Microbispora hainanensis: one gene and its partner. The protein of the gene in region 1 binds, or shares a complex with, the protein of each later gene. Links are inferred from orthologs where the notes say so. Each region holds a gene or a part of one and is shown on either strand. Other genes may lie near its edges. The genes, in order: OHB01_RS03595 and sucB.

The links.
Region 2: OHB01_RS03595 (region 1) and sucB share a complex: the UniProt entries of both Escherichia coli proteins name them as parts of the 2-oxoglutarate dehydrogenase (OGDH) complex. The link is inferred for Microbispora hainanensis from one-to-one orthologs.

Annotation. Positions count from the first base shown.
Region 1 is NZ_CP108086.1:791,733-801,121, reverse strand. Bases 760-5,030 are described here. They hold OHB01_RS03595 (multifunctional oxoglutarate decarboxylase/oxoglutarate dehydrogenase thiamine pyrophosphate-binding subunit/dihydrolipoyllysine-residue succinyltransferase subunit), read right to left. Parts: upstream 4,656-5,030; coding sequence 960-4,655; downstream 760-959. Other genes in these bases: OHB01_RS03590 (B3/4 domain-containing protein), read right to left, coding at 4,852-5,030; OHB01_RS03600 (DUF6104 family protein), read right to left, coding at 760-866. In the rest of the region: OHB01_RS03605 (DUF4097 family beta strand repeat-containing protein), read right to left, coding at 1-548; more of OHB01_RS03600, read right to left, coding at 693-759; more of OHB01_RS03590, read right to left, coding at 5,031-5,493; OHB01_RS03585 (TetR/AcrR family transcriptional regulator), read right to left, coding at 5,504-6,079; OHB01_RS03580 (SDR family oxidoreductase), read left to right, coding at 6,149-6,907; OHB01_RS03575 (type 1 glutamine amidotransferase), read left to right, coding at 6,954-7,664; OHB01_RS03570 (YbaB/EbfC family nucleoid-associated protein), read right to left, coding at 7,684-8,064; OHB01_RS03565 (YbaB/EbfC family nucleoid-associated protein), read right to left, coding at 8,091-8,480; OHB01_RS03560 (hypothetical protein), read left to right, coding at 8,560-8,886; OHB01_RS03555 (DUF4258 domain-containing protein), read left to right, coding at 8,900-9,389. UniProt on the Escherichia coli protein: E1 component of the 2-oxoglutarate dehydrogenase (OGDH) complex which catalyzes the decarboxylation of 2-oxoglutarate, the first step in the conversion of 2-oxoglutarate to succinyl-CoA and CO(2).
Region 2 is NZ_CP108086.1:4,983,518-4,991,506, reverse strand. The notes cover bases 1-2,871. They hold sucB (2-oxoglutarate dehydrogenase, E2 component, dihydrolipoamide succinyltransferase), read left to right. Parts: upstream 1-629; coding sequence 630-2,114; downstream 2,115-2,871. Other genes in these bases: OHB01_RS23320 (TIGR01777 family oxidoreductase), read left to right, coding at 2,223-2,871; lpdA (dihydrolipoyl dehydrogenase), read left to right, coding at 1-596. In the rest of the region: more of OHB01_RS23320, read left to right, coding at 2,872-3,113; OHB01_RS23315 (peptidase E), read left to right, coding at 3,147-3,887; lipoyl(octanoyl) transferase LipB, read left to right, coding at 3,890-4,561; OHB01_RS23305 (DUF6204 family protein), read right to left, coding at 4,565-4,852; OHB01_RS23300 (TetR/AcrR family transcriptional regulator), read right to left, coding at 4,864-5,502; OHB01_RS23295 (hypothetical protein), read left to right, coding at 5,740-5,934; lipA (lipoyl synthase), read left to right, coding at 6,070-7,011; OHB01_RS23285 (DUF4191 domain-containing protein), read left to right, coding at 7,041-7,712; OHB01_RS23280 (class I SAM-dependent methyltransferase), read left to right, coding at 7,718-7,989. UniProt on the Escherichia coli protein: E2 component of the 2-oxoglutarate dehydrogenase (OGDH) complex which catalyzes the second step in the conversion of 2-oxoglutarate to succinyl-CoA and CO(2).

The DNA of each region.
Region 1 (9,389 bases):
AGTTCGAGGTCGGCGGTGACGCGGCCCGACACGGTGTTCGCGCGCAGCCGCCGCGGCCGGCCCGCGGCGACGGTGAGGTCGCCGGAGACGCTGGAGAAGGACAGGTCGCCGGTCAGGCCCCGGCTCTCCACCGAGCCCGAGACCGTCTCGGCGTGCACCTCGCCGCTGACGCCGTCGAGGACGATGTCGCCCGACACGGACTTCACCCCGGTGTTCCCCTCCATGCCCGTCACGACGGCGGAGGCGGAGACGACCCCGGCCCGCACGGGGCACGTCCTCGGCACGGTCAGCGTCAGCGTCGTGCTGCGCGGGCCCGGGCGTAACAACCCGAGGACGCCGTCCCACGTCAGGTCCTTGTACGCGACGGTCAGGCGGCCGTCATCGTCGTGCGTCACCACCAGGGGCGCGCCGTCCACCTCCGTCACGTCGAGGGCCGGCGGGCCGTCACTGGCCAGCACCGCCAGCCGACCGGCCATGATGCGCACGTTGAGCGCGGTGACCGCGCCGAACGTGAGCCGTCCGGGAGAGTCGATCGTCCATTGGGGCATCGCTCAGGCCCTTCCACGCGAAGTCCTGCGTCCGCACGGGTCGGCTTCCGCGCAGACGAACCATCCACAAACACGATATATCGCGTTTGTGCAAAGTCAAGATGTATCGCGTTTCCGTGGCCAGCCGGTCTTGGTGGCCTCCTGTCAGTCGTCCTCGTCCAGGCGTGCGAGCCAGGTGGCCAGGCGCTCCACGGGCACCTCGAACTCGGGGTTGAGGTCCACGAACTCGCGCAGCCGCTCCGCGAGCCAGCCGACGCTGACCTCCTCCTCGCCGCGACGCTCGACGAGCTCCTCGATCCCCCTGTCGGTGAAGTACATGCCTCGCTCCAGTGAGCTCCAGTGAATGGTCTGATCATGGAGAGAGGTCCCCCACGGGCGTGGGGGACCTCCTCAGTGGTACGGGATCCTCGCTCAGCCGAAGATCTCGTCCAGGATGCCGTGCAGTTCCTCGTCGTGCTTGGCGTGCGAGCCGACGGCCGGCGAGGAGTTCGGCGTACGCGAGACCCGGCGGAAGGTGCGGCCCCCGAGCAGGTCGGGCTTCTCCACGATCTTCAGGCTGAGGTAGGGCCACGGACCCATGTTGACGGGCTCGTCCTGCGCCCAGAGCAGCTCCGCGTCCGCGCTGTAGCGGGCCAGCTCGGCCTTGAGCGGGTTCTCCGGGAACGGGTAGAGGCGCTCCAGGCGGACCAGCGCCACGTCGTTCCTGCCCGACTTCTCGCGCCGCGCGAGCAGGTCGTAGTAGATCCTGCCCGAGCAGACCACGATCTTGCGGACCGCCGACGGGTCCACCGTCGAGTCGCCGATGACCGGTCGGAAGGCGCCGGAGGTGAACTCCGAGGTGGCCGAGGCCGCCGCCTTGAGCCGCAGCAGCGACTTGGGCGTGAACACGATCAGGGGCTTACGCCGCTCCGACAGCACCTGCCAGCGCAGCAGGTGGAAGTAGTTCGCCGGGGTGCTCGGCTGCGCCACCGTCATGTTGTCCTGCGCGCACAGCTGCAGGTAGCGCTCGATGCGGGCGGAGGAGTGGTCCGGGCCCTGACCCTCGTAGCCGTGCGGCAGCAGCAGCACGACCGAGGAGCGCTGACCCCACTTCTGCTCACCCGACGAGATGAACTCGTCGATGATCGACTGGGCGCCGTTGGCGAAGTCGCCGAACTGCGCCTCCCAGGCGACCAGGGCGTCCGGGCGGACCACGCTGTAGCCGTACTCGAAGCCCATCGCGGCGAACTCGCTGAGCAGCGAGTCGTACACGTAGAACTTCGTGGTGCCGTGGTTGAACGTCTTGAGCGGGGTGTGCTCCTCGCCGGTGACGCGGTCGACCAGCACGGCGTGACGCTGGCCGAAGGTGCCGCGGCGGGAGTCCTGACCGACCAGGCGGACCGGGTGGTCGTCGATGAGCAGCGAGCCGAACGCGAGCAGCTCACCGGTCGCCCAGTCGATCGCGTCCTCGGCGACCATCGTGCCGCGGCGCTGGATGACCGGGGCGAGACGCGGGTGGACGGTGAAGCCCTCGGGCAGGTTGAGCTGGGTGTCGATGACCCGCTTGACGACCTCCTCCGAGATCGCCGTCTTGGTGTCCTCGTGCGACCACGGGATCAGCTCGTCGGGCTCGGGGACCCGGACGGCACCGGGCGCCGGTGGATGCTTGACGGCCTCGCGGGTCTCGGTGAAGGCCCGCTCAAGCTGCTCCTGGTAGTCGCGCAGGGCCTGCTCGGCCTCCTCGACCGTGATGTCCCCGCGGCCGATGAGGGCCTCGGTGTACAGCTTGCGGGTCGAGCGCTTGGCGTCGATGAGGTCGTACATCAGCGGCTGCGTGAACGCCGGGTTGTCGCCCTCGTTGTGACCACGCCGCCGGTAGCAGACCATGTCGATGACGACGTCCTTGCGGAACGTCTGGCGGTACTCGTACGCGAGCCGGCCGACCCGCACGACCGCCTCGGGGTCGTCGCCGTTCACGTGGAAGATCGGCGCCTGGATCATGCGCGCGACGTCGGTGGCGTACACGCTCGACCGCGAGGACGCGGGGGAGGTGGTGAAGCCGACCTGGTTGTTGACCACGATGTGGACGGTGCCGCCGGTGCGGTAGCCGCGCAGCTGGGACAGGTGCAGGGTCTCGGCGACCACGCCCTGGCCGGCGAACGCCGCGTCGCCGTGGACGAGCACGGGCAGGACGGTGAAGCCCTCCTCGCCGCGCTCCAGCAGGTCCTGCTTGGCCCGGACCACGCCTTCGAGGACGGGGTCGACCGCCTCCAGGTGCGAGGGGTTCGCCACCACGGACGTGCTGATCGTGTTGCCCTCGGGCGTCGTGAAGTCGCCGCTCGCGCCGAGGTGGTACTTCACGTCGCCGGAGCCGTGCGCGCTGCGGGGGTCGATGTTGCCCTCGAACTCGCCGAAGATCTGGGCGTACGACTTGCCCACGATGTTGGCGAGCACGTTGAGCCGGCCGCGGTGGGCCATGCCGATGACGACCTCGTCAAGGTGCTCGGCCGCCGCGTAGCTGATCACCGAGTCGAGCAGCGGGATCAGCGACTCGCCGCCCTCGAGCGAGAACCGCTTCTGGCCGACGTACTTGGTCTGCAGGAAGGTCTCGAACGCCTCGGCGGTGTTGAGCCTGCGCAGGATGTTGAGCTGCTCCTCGCGGCTGGGCTTGGAATGCGGCCGCTCCACCCGCGCCTGGATCCAGGCCCGCTCCTCGGGGTTCTGGATGTGCATGTACTCGATGCCGATCGTGCGGCAGTACGAGTCGCGCAGCACGCCGAGGATGTCGCGCAGCTTCATCAGCGGCTTGCCGCCGAAGCCGCCCGTCGGGAACTCGCGCTCCAGGTCCCACAGCGTCAGGCCGTGCGACTGGATGTCGAGGTCCGGGTGCTTGCGCTGGCGATACTCCAGCGGGTCGGTGTCGGCCATGAGGTGGCCGCGGACCCGGTAGGCGTGGATGAGCTCCAGCACGCGCGCGGACTTGGCGACGTCGTCGTCGTGGGTGGCCGAGATGTCCTGGACCCAGCGCACCGGCTCGTAGGGGATGCGCAGCGACTGGAAGATCTCGTCGTAGAAGCCGTCGGCGCCGAGCAGGAGCTGGTGGATGCGGCGCAGGAAGTCGCCCGACTGGGCGCCCTGGATGATCCGGTGGTCGTAGGTGGACGTGAGCGTCATCACCTTGCTGATCGCGAGGCGGGACAGCGTCTCCGCCGAGGCGCCCTGGTATTCGGCGGGGTATTCCATCGCGCCGACGCCGATGATCGTGCCCTGGCCGGGCATCAGGCGCGGCACCGAGTGGACCGTGCCGATGGTGCCGGGGTTGGTCAGGGAGATCGTCGTGCCCTGGAAGTCCTCCACACCGAGCTTGCCCGCGCGGGCCTTGCGCACGATCTCCTCGTACGCCACCCAGAACTGGCGGAAGTCCATGGTCTCGGCCTGCTTGATCGAGGGCACCAGGAGCTGACGGGTGCCGTCGCTCTTCTGGACGTCGATCGCGAGGCCGAGCCCGACGTGCTCGGGCTTGACGAGGACCGGCTTGCCGTCCACCTCGGCGTACGAGTAGTTCATCTCAGGCATCGACTTGAGCGCCTGGACGATCGCGTAGCCGATGACGTGGGTGAAGGAGATCTTGCCGCCACGGCCGCGGGACAGGTGGTTGTTGATGACGATGCGGTTGTCGATCAGGAGCTTGGCGGGGACCGCGCGGACGCTCGTGGCCGTGGGGACGACCAGCGACGCCTCCATGTTGGCGGCGGTGCGCGCGGCGGCGCCGCGCAGCTTCTCCTCGACCGCGCCGGCGGGGGCCGGCTGCTTGGCGGGGGCCTGCTCCTTTGCGGGGGCCTTGGCCGCCGGCTTCGCCTGCGGCTTGGGCTGCGGAGGCGCCGTCTGCGGAGCCGGGCTCACCGGAGCGGGAGCCTCGGGCGCTGCCGTCGCCGTCGCGCCGTTCGCGACGGCGGCGGACTTGGACGGAGCGGGCTTGGCCGTCCCGTTGTAGTCAGCGAAGAAGTGCCACCAGGCCTGATCAACAGACTCTGGATCTTCGAGATACTTCTGGTACAACTCGTCGACAAGCCACTCATTTTGTCCAAAGCTTGCCAGCGGGTTTGACCGCGACGACTCAGACGACACGGCGGAAATCGCCCTCTTCCGCAGATCGGCGTTGATGTTTGGTGAACCTGTCCAAGGCTACTCGCCTCACACACCGACGTGCGCCCCGGCGGGTCGTAGGTCCCGGCCCATCCTCCCAGGATCGATAAAACAGGTCACGCGCGGATAGCCCGTCTGGGTGGTGAGGTGTCCCTTACCCCCTGGTCACAGCGGCTGGTCAGCCGATGAGCCGCGACTTGATCTGGATATCGGGAGCTATATCGGTCAGCATACCGGCAAGGTCGTCGGCCGCGGCGTGCAGCGCCTCGAGGGAGAGCGGTTCGAGGCGTTCCAGCAGGAAGAGCGCGTCCACCGTCTCCTCGGTGATCCTCGTCCTGACACACTGCCGCCAGTTCCAGCGCCGGCAGGTGACGCCCGCGTCGTCGCGCCACACCACCTCGCCGATCTCCGGGTCGCCCAGCACCTCTTCCGAGGGCTCGTCGCCCGCGGCCCGCACCAGCCGGGCCGTGCCCTGGTAGCGGCTCAGGTCCTCGCCGCCGATCGGGAGGCCGTGCCGTACGGACACGCTGTTGTAGGCGTCCACCACGAGGTTGATCTCGGGTAGCGGCATCCGGCGGACCAGCGCGTCGACCGAGGGCCGGGTGCGCTGCGGCTTGGCGCCGAAGGCGCGGTAGGCCGTCCGCCAGGCCTCGATCCTCTCGTCGGTGAGCGGCACGGCGTGGGCCGCCGCGTCGGCGAGCCAGGCCCGCGACCGGTCGTCGGAGGGCCCGTTGCGCAGGCCGTACGCGCAGACCACCAGGACGGCGAAGTCCGGACGTAGCGCCGTGACGGCGTCGTCCACCCAGATGTCGTCGATCACGCCCGACAGCCTACGGCCACGCCCGCATGGCGAGCGTCGCCACCGCGTCGAGGTCGCCACGGCTCGCGCCGTCCCTGGCCTGGGTGGACATGCCCTGGATGACGGCGGCGAAGAACGTCGCGAGCGCGGGGGCGTCGGTCTCCGGGGGGAGGAGGCCGGCCTCGACGTCCCGCTCGATCCGGCGGCGGATCGCCGCCTTGCTCGCCTCGCGGTGCGCCCGCAGCTCCTCGACCACGCCGGGGTCGCTCGTGTTCACTCCCGCCGAGATGATCATGCAGCCGGGTGGGTGGGCCTGGTCGGTGTAGACCTCTGCCGCCTCGCGCAACAGGCGCTCGACGGCGGCCCGCGCGGTCGGCTCCCCCGCCAGGGCATGCGAGGCGAACGCGCCGTGGGTCTCCTGGTAACGGCGCACGGCCTCGCCGAACAGCCGGCGTTTGTCCCCGAAGGCGGCGTAGAGGCTCGGCGGGTTGATCCCCATCACCGCGGTCAGGCCGGCGACCGAGGTCGCCTCGTAACCATGCCGCCAGAACTCCTCCAGCGCCCGCTCCAGCGCGACGTCCCGGTCGAACGCCCTCGTCCTGCCCATGCGCCGATTTTATAGCGATCGCTACAGGTCGTGTTATTTTGTAGCGGTCGCTAAAGAAAGGGGACGGGCATGGGCACGCTCGACGGCAGGACGGCGCTGGTCACGGGCGCGAGCAGGGGAATCGGACGCGGGATCGCCGAACGGCTGGCGGCCGACGGGGCGCTGGTGGCGGTGAACTACGCCAGGGACGAGGCGGCGGCCAAGGACACGGTGGCGGCGATCGAGGCCCGAGGCGGCCGGGCCTTCGCGGTCAGGGCCGAGCTGGGCGCGCCGGGCGACGTGGACGAGCTGTTCGCCGGGCTGGACCGGGAGCTGGGGCCGCGGGCGCCGATCGACATCCTCGTCAACAACACGGGGATCACCGTGCGGGGAACGATCGAGGAGGTGACGCCGGAGCTCTATGACCGGGCGTTCGCCGTCAACACGCGGGCGGCCTTCTTCGTCACCCGGCGGGCGCTGCCGCGCATCCCCGACGGCGGGCGGATCGTGACCGTCACCTCGGGAGTGACCAGGATCGCGTTCCCCGAGGCGATCGCGTACGCGATGACCAAGGGCGCGCTGGAGACCTTCACACTGGCGCTGGCCAAGCACCTCGGGCCGCGAGGGATCACCGTCAACAATGTGGCGCCGGGGATCGTCGACACCGACACCAACGCGGACTGGCTGCGCGGCGACGAAGCGGCCTGGGCGGCGTCGGCCGGCCGGGCGGCGCTGGGCCGCGTCGGCACACCGCGCGACATGGCCGACGTGGTCGCGTTCCTCGCCTCCGGAGACGCCCGCTGGGTCACCGGCACCACGGTCGACGCCACCGGCGGCAGCGACCTGTGAGCCCGCCGCCCGGGGGCAGGAGGCCGGGCGAGTAGAGTCCGGGCTCATGCCGGAAACGCCGCGTGTGCTCGCCGTACAGAACGGGGCGAAGGGGGGTCCCGGGCGGTTCGGGAAATGGCTGGAGGCCGCCGGGGTCGCCGTCGACGTGGTCACCGCCTTCGACGGCTCCGCCCTGCCGTCACGGCTGGAGCACGACGGCCTGCTCGTGCTCGGCGGCGGCTACATGCCGGACGACGACGACACGGCGCCCTGGCTGCCGGCCACCCGCGCCCTCGTCGAGCAGGCCCTCGCCCGGTCGGTGCCCTACTTCGGCATCTGCCTGGGCGGGCAGATGCTGGCCTCGGTCGGCGGCGGGAAGGTCCAGGCGGACGCCGGGGCGCCCGAGCACGGCAGCACCTCCATCGCCATGAGGGCCGAGGCGGCGGACGACGTGGTGTTCGGCGGGCTGCCCCAGGTCGTCCCGGCGATCGAGAACCACATCGACGCCGTCACGGCCCTGCCGCCGGGCGCGGTCTGGCTCGCCGAGACGGAACGCTGCCCCTACCAGGCGTTCCGGCTGGGCGAGCGTGCCTGGGGCGTGCAGTTCCACCCCGAGGCCGGGCCCGAGCGCATCCGGCTGTGGGACGCCGAGCACACCCGCAGGCGGGGGCTGGACATCGACGAGCTGTACGCCGCCGCCGTGACCGACGACCCGCTCGCGCGGGCCGCCTGGGGCGAGGTCGCCTCCCGCTTCGCCGCCGTGGTCGAGCGGGGCTGAGCGGATCGTCTCCGGGGCGTCAGTCCCAGGGGACGTCGAGCAGCCGTTCGAACTGGGCGGCGGCCTCGTCGGGGTCGAACCCGGGCAGGCCGTCGCGGATCAGCTCCCGGGTCCGGCGCGCGGCGTCGAGCCGCGCCCGGGAGACGGCGGCGCGGACCTCCTCCGCCAGCGTCCGGCTGTCCAGGCGCATAGCGCGCGGCCCGAACGTCACGTCCAGCACCATGCCCTCCGCCGACACGGTGGCCGTCACCTGGCCGGAGGCCGCCTCGCCCGTGCCGGTGATCTCTTCGAGGTCGGCCCGGGCCCGCTCTGCCCAGGCGTGGACGCGCTCCGCCTGCTCCTCGGCCCGGGCGAGATCCTCCTCGCGGATGTCGGCCGGGTTCATGCGAGAGCCGTACACGGCGCCTCCAGTCGGGTCGTGAAGGGTCACAGCAGGTCGCGGGCGATCCGCTCCACACGGTCGCGGACGAAGCCGTCGTCCAGGGGCGCGGGGACGTCCGCGGTCTCCGCGAGGGCGGCATCCATGATCTGCCTGGTCCTGGCCTCGGCGTCCCACTGGGCCGCGCGCAGCACGGCCGTCACCTGCCGGCCGAGCGCCTCGCGGTCGAGTCGCAGGACGCGGGGGTCGAAGTGCAGCTCCACGATGTCGCCCCGGCCGTCGGCCACCGCTCTCATCGTGCGGTCGGGGTTTTCCGCCCGACCCGTCACGTCGCGGACCAGGGCCCGCGCGTCCTGCAGCCGTCGCATCATCGCCCGGCCCTCCAGCAACACGCGCTCCAGCAGCTCGGCGTCGCCGTCGGGGGAGGGGGTCGTCATGAAAAAAGGTTATCGAATGGTAGATCGGTGTTTACTGGGATCTGTACGCGACGGGAAGTGGGGGAGTTGAGCCTGCGGCATGGAGTCGGGACTGGAGATCATCCACGACCGGATGAGGCAGGACGCCTCCCGGATGCGGGTGCACGGTGAGGACTACGCCGCCGCGCTGCGCCGGCTCAGGGAACGCGGGCTCGGGGGCGCGGCCTGGCAGGACGACGGCCTGCTCGGCATGCTGACCGGGCCGTACGCCGAGTGCACGCTTCTGGGGGTGGAGGCGCTGACCGGTCTGTCCGCGGCGATGGCCGACACCGGCGACGGGCTGGGCAGGGTGAGCGCCCGCGTCGGCGAGGCCGAGGACGCGAGCCTGACGCGGTCCCGCGACCTGTACGGCGAGCAGTGGGCGTGACGGGGGCCCCGCGATGGGTGTGACGGTTCCTCCGCAGGTGGACGTGATGCTGAGCATGCTCGGCATGCCCTGGCCGAACGTCGACGAGGACGAGATCCGCAAGGACGCAGACGCCTGGCGGACCGTGCTCGCGGGCACCGACCGGTCCGGTGCGGCGGCGAACGCCACGATCGCGGGGACGGGTGAGGTCTATCGCGGCAGGTCGGCGAACGCGCTGGCCGGCTACTGGAACGAGACGGGCGGCGAGGGCGGGCACCTGAGCCGGGCGGCCGCCGCCGCGCGGCTGGCCCCTGCCGTGCTCGACAACACCGCCTGGCTGACGACCGGCGTGAAGGTCGCGGTGGCCTCGACCGCCGTCTACACGACCGTACGGGTGGCCAGGGCGTACCTGTCCGGTGGCCCGCTCGGCGCGGCACTGGCCGCGGCGGAGATGTTCCGCTCCCGCGCCGCCATCGGGAAGATCCAGCGGGAGGGCGCCGAGGGCGCCGGACGGGTGCTGGCCC
Region 2 (7,989 bases), 4.2 Mb from region 1 along the record:
TCGCCGTCGGCCGCGGCCCGGTCTCGGCCGGCCTCGGCTACGAGGAGAACGGCGTCGCGATGGAGCGCGGCTACGTGCTGGTCAACGAGTTCTGCCAGACCAGCGTGCCGGGCGTGTACGCCGTGGGCGACCTGATCCCCACGCTGCAGCTCGCCCACGTCGGCTTCGCCGAGGGCATCCTGGTCGCCGAGCACATCGCCGGGCTCAACCCGGTGCCGATCGACTACGACGGCGTGCCGCGCATCACCTACTCCGAGCCCGAGGTCGCCTCGGTGGGCATCTCCACGTCGGTGGCCCGCGAGCGCGGTCACGACGTCGTCGAGCTGAGCTACAACCTCGCCGGCAACGGCAGGAGCAAGATCCTGCAGACGCAGGGCGAGGTCAAGGTCGTCGCCGAGCGCGACGGCCGGGTGCTCGGCGTCCACATGGTCGGCAGCCGGGTGGGCGAGCTGATCGCGGAAGCCCAGCTGATCTTCAACTGGGAGGCCACGCCCGTCGACGTCGCCCAGCTCATCCACCCGCACCCGACGCAGTCCGAGGCTCTCGGCGAGGCCATGCTGGCCCTGGCCGGCAAGCCGCTGCACGTCCACAACTGAAGCCCTCCTAGCGAACGCGAGAGAAGACACACCATGCCGGTCTCCGTAACCATGCCCCAGCTCGGCGAGAGCGTTACCGAGGGCACCGTCACCCGTTGGCTGAAGAAGGAAGGCGACCGCGTCGAGGCCGACGAGCCGCTCCTCGAGGTGTCGACCGACAAGGTCGACACCGAGATCCCGTCGCCGTCCGCCGGCTACCTCACCAAGATCATCGTCGCTGAGGACGAGACGGTCGAGGTCGGCGCCGAGCTCGCCCTGATCGACTCCGAGGCGGGCGCCGCTCCGGCCGCCGCCGAGCCGGCGGCTCCGGCTCCCGCTCCGCAGCCCGAGCCCGAGCCTGCTCCGGCCCCCGCGCCGGCCCCGCCGGTCTCGTCGATCCCGCAGCCCGCGCCCGCCGTGGTGACGCCGCCGGCGCCCCCGGCGCCCGCCCCGGCTCCGCAGGCCCAGGCCGCCCCGGCCCCGCAGGCCCCCGCCGCCCCGGCTCCGCAGGCCCCGGCCGCGCAGCCGAGCGAGCCGGCCCCGCTGCCCTCGTCCGGCGAGGGCCCGTACGTCACGCCGCTGGTCCGCAAGCTCGCCGCCGAGCACGGCGTCGACCTCGACTCGCTGACCGGCACCGGCGTCGGCGGCCGGATCCGCAAGCAGGACGTGATCGAGGCCGCCCGCGTCCAGCGCGAGCAGGCCGCGGCCGCCGCTGCCGCCACCCCGGCCCCGCAGGCGGCGCCCGCCCCGGCCCAGGCGCCCGCCGCCCCGGCCGCCGCCGCGCCCGCCGCGTCGGAGGTGCGGGTGGACACCACGCTGCGCGGCCGTACGGAGAAGATGTCGCGCCTGCGGCAGACCATCGCCAAGCGCATGGTGGAGTCGCTGCAGGTCTCGGCCCAGCTCACCACCGTGGTCGAGGTCGACGTCACCCGCATCGCCCGCCTGCGCGAGCGGGCCAAGGAGGAGTTCCAGCGGCGCGAGGGCGTGAAGCTGACCTTCATGCCGTTCTTCGCCCTGGCGGCGGTCGAGGCGCTCAAGCAGCACCCGAAGCTGAACGCGACGATCAACAGCGAGACGAACGAGGTCACCTACTTCGACGTCGAGCACCTCGGCTTCGCGACCGACACCGAGCGCGGCCTGCTCGTCCCGGTGATCAAGAACGCGGGCGACCTCAACATCGCCGGGCTCGCCCGGAAGATCGCCGACCTGGCCGAGCGCACCCGCACCAACAAGGTGAGCCCGGACGAGATCACCGGCGGCACGTTCACGCTGACCAACACCGGCAGCCGGGGCGCGCTGTTCGACACGCCGATCCTCAACCAGCCGCAGGTCGGCATGCTGGGCACCGGCGCGGTCGTCAAGCGCCCGGTCGTCGTGGACACCCCGGAGGGCGAGGTCATCGCGGTCCGCTCGATGGTGTACCTCGCGCTCAGCTACGACCACCGCCTGGTCGACGGCGCCGACGCGGCCCGCTTCCTCACGACGATCAAGCACCGTCTCGAGGAGGGCCGTTTCGAGGCCCAGCTCGGCCTGGCGTAGCCGTACGCCGCAGGCGGCGCGAGCCGCACTCCCGGACACCACGGGGCCGTCCCGCGCTCGGCGGGGCGGCCCCGTTCGTTTCCGGGTAGTGATCCGTGCGTGGAGACGATGACGACAGTGGTGACAGGCTCCTCGGGGCTGCTCGGAACGGCCCTGGTGAGCGCGCTGCGCGCCGACGGGCACCAGGTGCGCCGTCTCGTACGACGCGCGCCCGCCGGGCCCGACGAGTGCTTCTGGGACCCGGAGGGCGACGTGCTCGACCCCGCGGCGCTCGAAGGCGCGGACGCGGTCGTCCACCTGGCCGGCGCCGGCATCGGCGAGCGCCGGTGGACCGAGGCGTACAAGCGGGAGCTGGTCGGCAGCCGGGTCAGCGGCACGCACGTCCTCGCCACCGCGATGGCCCGCGCCGAGCGCGGGCCGCGGGTGCTGCTGTCCTCCTCCGCGATCGGCTTCTACGGCGACACCGGGGATCGCGCCGTGGACGAGTCCGCGCCGGCCGGCACGGGCTTCCTCGCCGATCTGGCACGCGCCTGGGAGGCCGCCACCGCGCCCGCCGAAGAGGCGGGCGTGCGGGTGACGCTGCTGCGCAGCGGGATGGTGCTCAGCGGCCGGGGCGGCGCGCTCGCCCGGATGCTGCCGATCTTCAAGATGGGCGCGGGAGCCGTGCTCGGCAGCGGCAGGCAGTACACGTCGTGGATCTCACTGCCCGACTGGGTGGACGCGGTCCGCTTCCTGCTCGCGCACCACCTGACCGGGCCGGTGAACCTCACGGCTCCCGAGCCGGTGACCAACGCCGAATACACCGCCGCGCTCGCCAGGGCGCTGCGCCGCCCGACGATGCCGCTGCCCGCCCCGCGTCTCGCGCTGCGCCTGGCGCTCGGGGAGTTCGCGGACGAGGCCCTGCTCGCCGGTCCGCGGGTGCTCCCCCGGCGGCTGCTCGACGCCGGTCACCGGTTCGCCCATCCCACCATCGGCGAGGCGCTGGCCGCCGTACTCTGAAGAGTCACTCGATCCGGGAACAGGAGCATGGGCATGAGCCGCATCGGGCAGTCGCACATCGTCGCCATCGGAGGCGGATCGTTCCGGCAGACGGAGCGATACGGGTTCATCGAGCCGACCGCCCTGCTGCGTTACGTCCTCGACCTCACCGGTCAGGACCGGCCCAAGCTCGGCCTGCTCGCCACCGCCACCGGCGACGACGCCGACTGGCTGCTCAAGATGTACGGCGCGTTCGCCCGCTGGGACGTCGAGGTGAGCCACCTGACGGTCTTCCCGATGCCGAACGTCGAGGACCCCCGCGAGTGGATCCTGGAGCAGGACGCGATCTACGTGAGCGGCGGCAGCGTCGCCAACCTCGCCGCCCTGTGGCGGCTGCACGGCCTGGACGAGGCGTTCGCCGAGGCGTGGCGGGCGGGCATCGTGCTGTCCGGGCAGAGCGCCGGCGCGCTGTGCTGGCACATCGGCGGCAACACCGACTCGTTCGGGCCGAAGCTGCGGCCCTGGGCCGAGGGCCTGGGCCTGCTGCCGTACTCGTGCGGCGTCCACTACAACTCCGACCCGCAGCGCCGGGCGCTGCTGCACAAGTCGGTCGCGTCGGGCGAGCTGCCCGAGGGGTACGCCGCCGACGAGGGCGTGGCGCTCCACTACGTGGGCACCGAGTTCATCCAGGCCGTGACCACCGACCCGCAGGGGTACGCCTACCGGATCGAGCGGGACGGGTCCGCAGTGAAGGAGCTGCGTATCGAGCCCCGGCTGCTGACCTCTACGCTGTGAACGTGAAGGGCGATGGGAACGTGAAGGGCGTGGCCATCGTCCGCCTCGGCGTCGACGTACCGTACGAGCAGGCGTGGACCCTGCAGCGGCGGCTGCGCGCCCGGCGGGTGGCCGACGAGATCTCCGACCTGTGCCTCATGCTGGAGCACGCCCCCGTCTACACGGCGGGCAAGCGGACGCTGCCGCACGAGCGCCCGGTCGACGGCACTCCGGTCATCGACGTCGACCGGGGCGGGAAGATCACCTGGCACGGCCCGGGGCAGCTCGTCTGCTACCCCATCATCCGCATCGGCGACGTGACCTCCTACATCCGGTTGCTGGAGGAGGTCCTGATCCAGGTCTGCGCCGACTTCGGGCTGACGGCGCGCCGCGTGGAGGGCGCCGGCGGGGTGTGGGTGCCCGGCGACCCCGCGCACGGGCTGCCCGACCGCAGGATCGGCACGATCGGCATCCGGGTCTCCGGCGGGGTCACCATGCACGGCTTCGCGCTCAACTGCGTCAACGACCTGAGCTGGTACACCCGCATCGCGGGCGACGACGCCGGGGTCACGTCGCTCGCGGCCGAGACCGGGCGGCGGATCATGGTCGACGAGGTCATCCCGTTCGCCGGAAAGCGCCTCGCCGAGGCCCTGGGCGAGGAGCCGTACGACCTGTACGAGGAGGACCTCGCCTGACGCCTACGCGCCGCGGCCCTTCCGGCGGATCTTGATCTGCCGCATGTCGGTCACCGCCAGGTGCAGGATCTCGTACGGGTGCCCGTGCGCGTCCAGCGCGGCCATCGCCCCCAGCGCGGCCTCGTCCTCGCCGTCGTCCGGCCCGGCGGGCACCTGGCAGCGGAAGGTGAAGGCGGACACGCTCGCGTCGTGGGTGAACGTGCCGCCCTCGGTGTAGCCCATGCCGCCCGCCGCCGTCACCGCCGCCCGCCCGGCGTCGTCGAGCCCGGTGAACTTCCCTCTGATCGTCACTCTGAACACGGTCATCCCTCTCGTACGGCATAGGCGCGGACGCGCTCGCCCAGGACGCTCTCGGCGACGTCGAGCAGCTCCAGCACGGCGTCCGCGATGGCGTCCGGGCTCTCCCCCGCCGTCGTACGCCGCCCGATCTCGGCGTACACCAGCGAGTGGAGGCAGCCGATGTGCCAGGCGACCACGCGCGGCAGCGGATCGCCGGCGTCCGCGCCGGTCTCCTCGGCCAGCTCGGCCGCCAGCTCGTCGGTCATCCGGCGGCCGAGGTCCTCCAGGCGGGCGGTCAGCGTGGGGGCGGCCCGCATCATCTCCAGCACGCGCCCGAATCCCGCGCTCAGCCCGACCGAGCGTTCGCGCCCGCGGATCTCCCGGCGCAGCCGGTCCAGCACCGCGCCGGCCGCCGACCGTCCCGGCGGCCGCTCCCGCACGATGTCGGCCAGCCTGCGCGGCGACGCCTCTTCCGGCGGGAGCACGAGGTCCTCCTTCGCCTGGAAGTAGTTGTAGACGGTGTTCACCGACACCTCGGCGGCCCGCGCGACCTCGGCCATCGTGACGTTGTCGAAGCCGCGCTCCACGAACAGCCCGACCGCCACCTCGGCGATGTGCTGCCTGGTCCGCCGCTTCTTGCGCTCCCGCAGTCCCTCGGCCATTGCTGCACTCTACTGCAAATTTGCAGTGCATTGCAGTTTTCGGTGTCTCGCCGGATGAGACGGCCTCGGACATACTCGCGGCATGAGCCTCTCCTCACCCCCCGGCGAGGTCCGTACCGATCTGCTCCCCCGCGACACCAGGAGGCGGTTCCTGCGGCTACGGGGCCGGCGACTCGACCGGCCCGGCACACGGCCGCCAAACTGGCCTCACTCGCCCTCTCGGCCGTCGTCCACGCGGTGACCGCCGCCTTCCTGGCCGCCGGCGTGTTCATCGTCACCGGCTGGCGCGGGAACGTGATCGGCCGGCTGTGCGGCAGCGTCCCCTTCGCCATCGGGATCTGGACCAGGCCCCGGGCGATCCGGCTCCCGGACGGCGCCGAGCTGTCCCGTCACCTCGCCCGCACGGTCGGGGAGCTGTCCCGGATCACCTGAACTCAGGTAATAAGCTGGGTTCGTGAACGAGCGTTCCGACAGGCACGCAGGCCCGCGTACGGCGCGGGGCCGCGTGCTCCCGCTCGGGCCCCGGGCCCGCGGCCCGCTACCGCGGAGTGCTGCGAAGGAAGTCGCATGACCGTCGCTCCTGAAGGCCGAAAGCTCCTCCGCCTGGAGGTGCGCAACAGCCAGACCCCCATCGAGAAGAAGCCGCCGTGGATCAAGACGCGGCTGCACAACGGCCCCAACTTCAACGAGATCAAATCGTTGGTGAAGGGCGCGGGGCTGCACACCGTGTGCCAGGAAGCGGGCTGTCCCAACATCTCCGAATGCTGGGAGGACCGCGAAGCCACCTTCCTCATCGGTGGCGACCAGTGCACCCGGCGCTGCGACTTCTGCCAGATCGACACCGGCAAGCCGGCCGAGTACGACCGGGACGAGCCGCGCCGCGTCGCCGAGTCGGTGCGCCAGATGGGCCTGCGCTACGCCACGGTGACCGGTGTCGCCCGTGACGACCTGCCCGACGGCGGCTCCTGGCTGTACGCGGAGACCGCCCGGCAGATCCACGAGGCCGTGCCCGGCTGCGGCGTCGAGCTGCTGGTGCCGGACTTCAACGGCGACCGCGACCAGTTGGAGGAGGTCTTCTCCAGCAGGCCCGAGGTCTTCGCGCACAACATCGAGACCGTGCCCCGGATCTTCAAGCGGATCCGGCCCGCGTTCCGCTACGAGCGCTCGCTGCGGGTCATCAGCATGGCCCGCGAGGCGGGGCTGGTCACCAAGTCGAACCTCATCCTCGGCATGGGCGAGGAGCGCGAGGAGATCACCCAGGCGCTGCGCGACCTGCACGAGGCCGGCTGCGACCTGGTGACCATCACGCAGTATCTGCGCCCCACCCCGCGCCACCACCCCGTGGACCGCTGGGTCAAGCCCGAGGAGTTCGTGGAGCTCAAGCAGGAGGCCGAGGAGATCGGCTTCGCCGGCGTCATGTCCGGGCCGCTGGTGCGCTCGTCCTACCGGGCCGGACGCCTGTACCAGCAGGCGATCGCCGCCCGCGTGGGCGAGTCTCGTTTTCATTAAGTCAGCTCGACGTTTGTATCCTTCAGACCATGGCGAAAGACGCAGCGTCTCCGGGGCGCCTCAAGCAGCTCCGGATGGTCGCACAGATCATTCAGCAGGCGAACCCCAAGGGCATGCCGATCGTCTACGCGTCGGCTCTGGGCACGCTCGTCCTGTTCGTCGTCATCGGCGTGATCTTCGGCTGGACGTGGATCGTTTTCGGCGTCTTCGCCGCCGTTCTGGTGGGGATGATCGTCTTCAGCCGGCTGGCGCAGAAGGCGCAGTACTCGATGCTCCACGGGCAGCCGGGCGCGACGTACGCGATCCTGCAGAGCCTGCGCGGCACCTGGTATGTCGAGGAGAAGCCGGTCGCGGTCAACCGCGACCAGGACCTCGTCTTCCGGGTCGTCGGATACCCCGGGGTCATCCTGGTCTCCGAGGGCCCGCCCAACCGGGTGCAGCGCATGCTCGTCGCGGAGAAGAAGCGCGTGCAGCGCGTCGCGGTCGACGTCCCGGTGTACGACATCCAGTGTGGTGACGCGGACGGCCAGATCCCCCTGGCCAAGCTCCAGCGGCACATGATGAAGCTGCCCCGCAACCTGAAGAAGGGCGCGGTGTCCGAGGTCAACAACCGGATGCGCGCGCTCACCCCGGCCATCCCGATGCCGAAGGGCCCCATCCCCAAGGGCGCCCGGATGCCGCGCGGCCCCAAGATGCGCTGACGACGTTGGACTTCGTGGGAAGGCGGCCGGTCTCCCGGTCGCAGACCTCCCGGGCCAACCGCGGCTGGTGGGACGGCGCGGCCGACGACTACCAGGCCGAGCACGGCGGGTTCCTGCGCGACGACGGCTTCGTGTGGTGCCCCGAGGGCCTGGACGAGGCCGACGCCCGGCTGCTCGGCGACGTCGCCGGGCGCCGCGTCCTGGAGATCGGGTGCGGTGCCGGCCAGTGCGGCCGGTGGCTGCTCGGACAGGGCGCGACGGTCGCCGCCGTCGACCT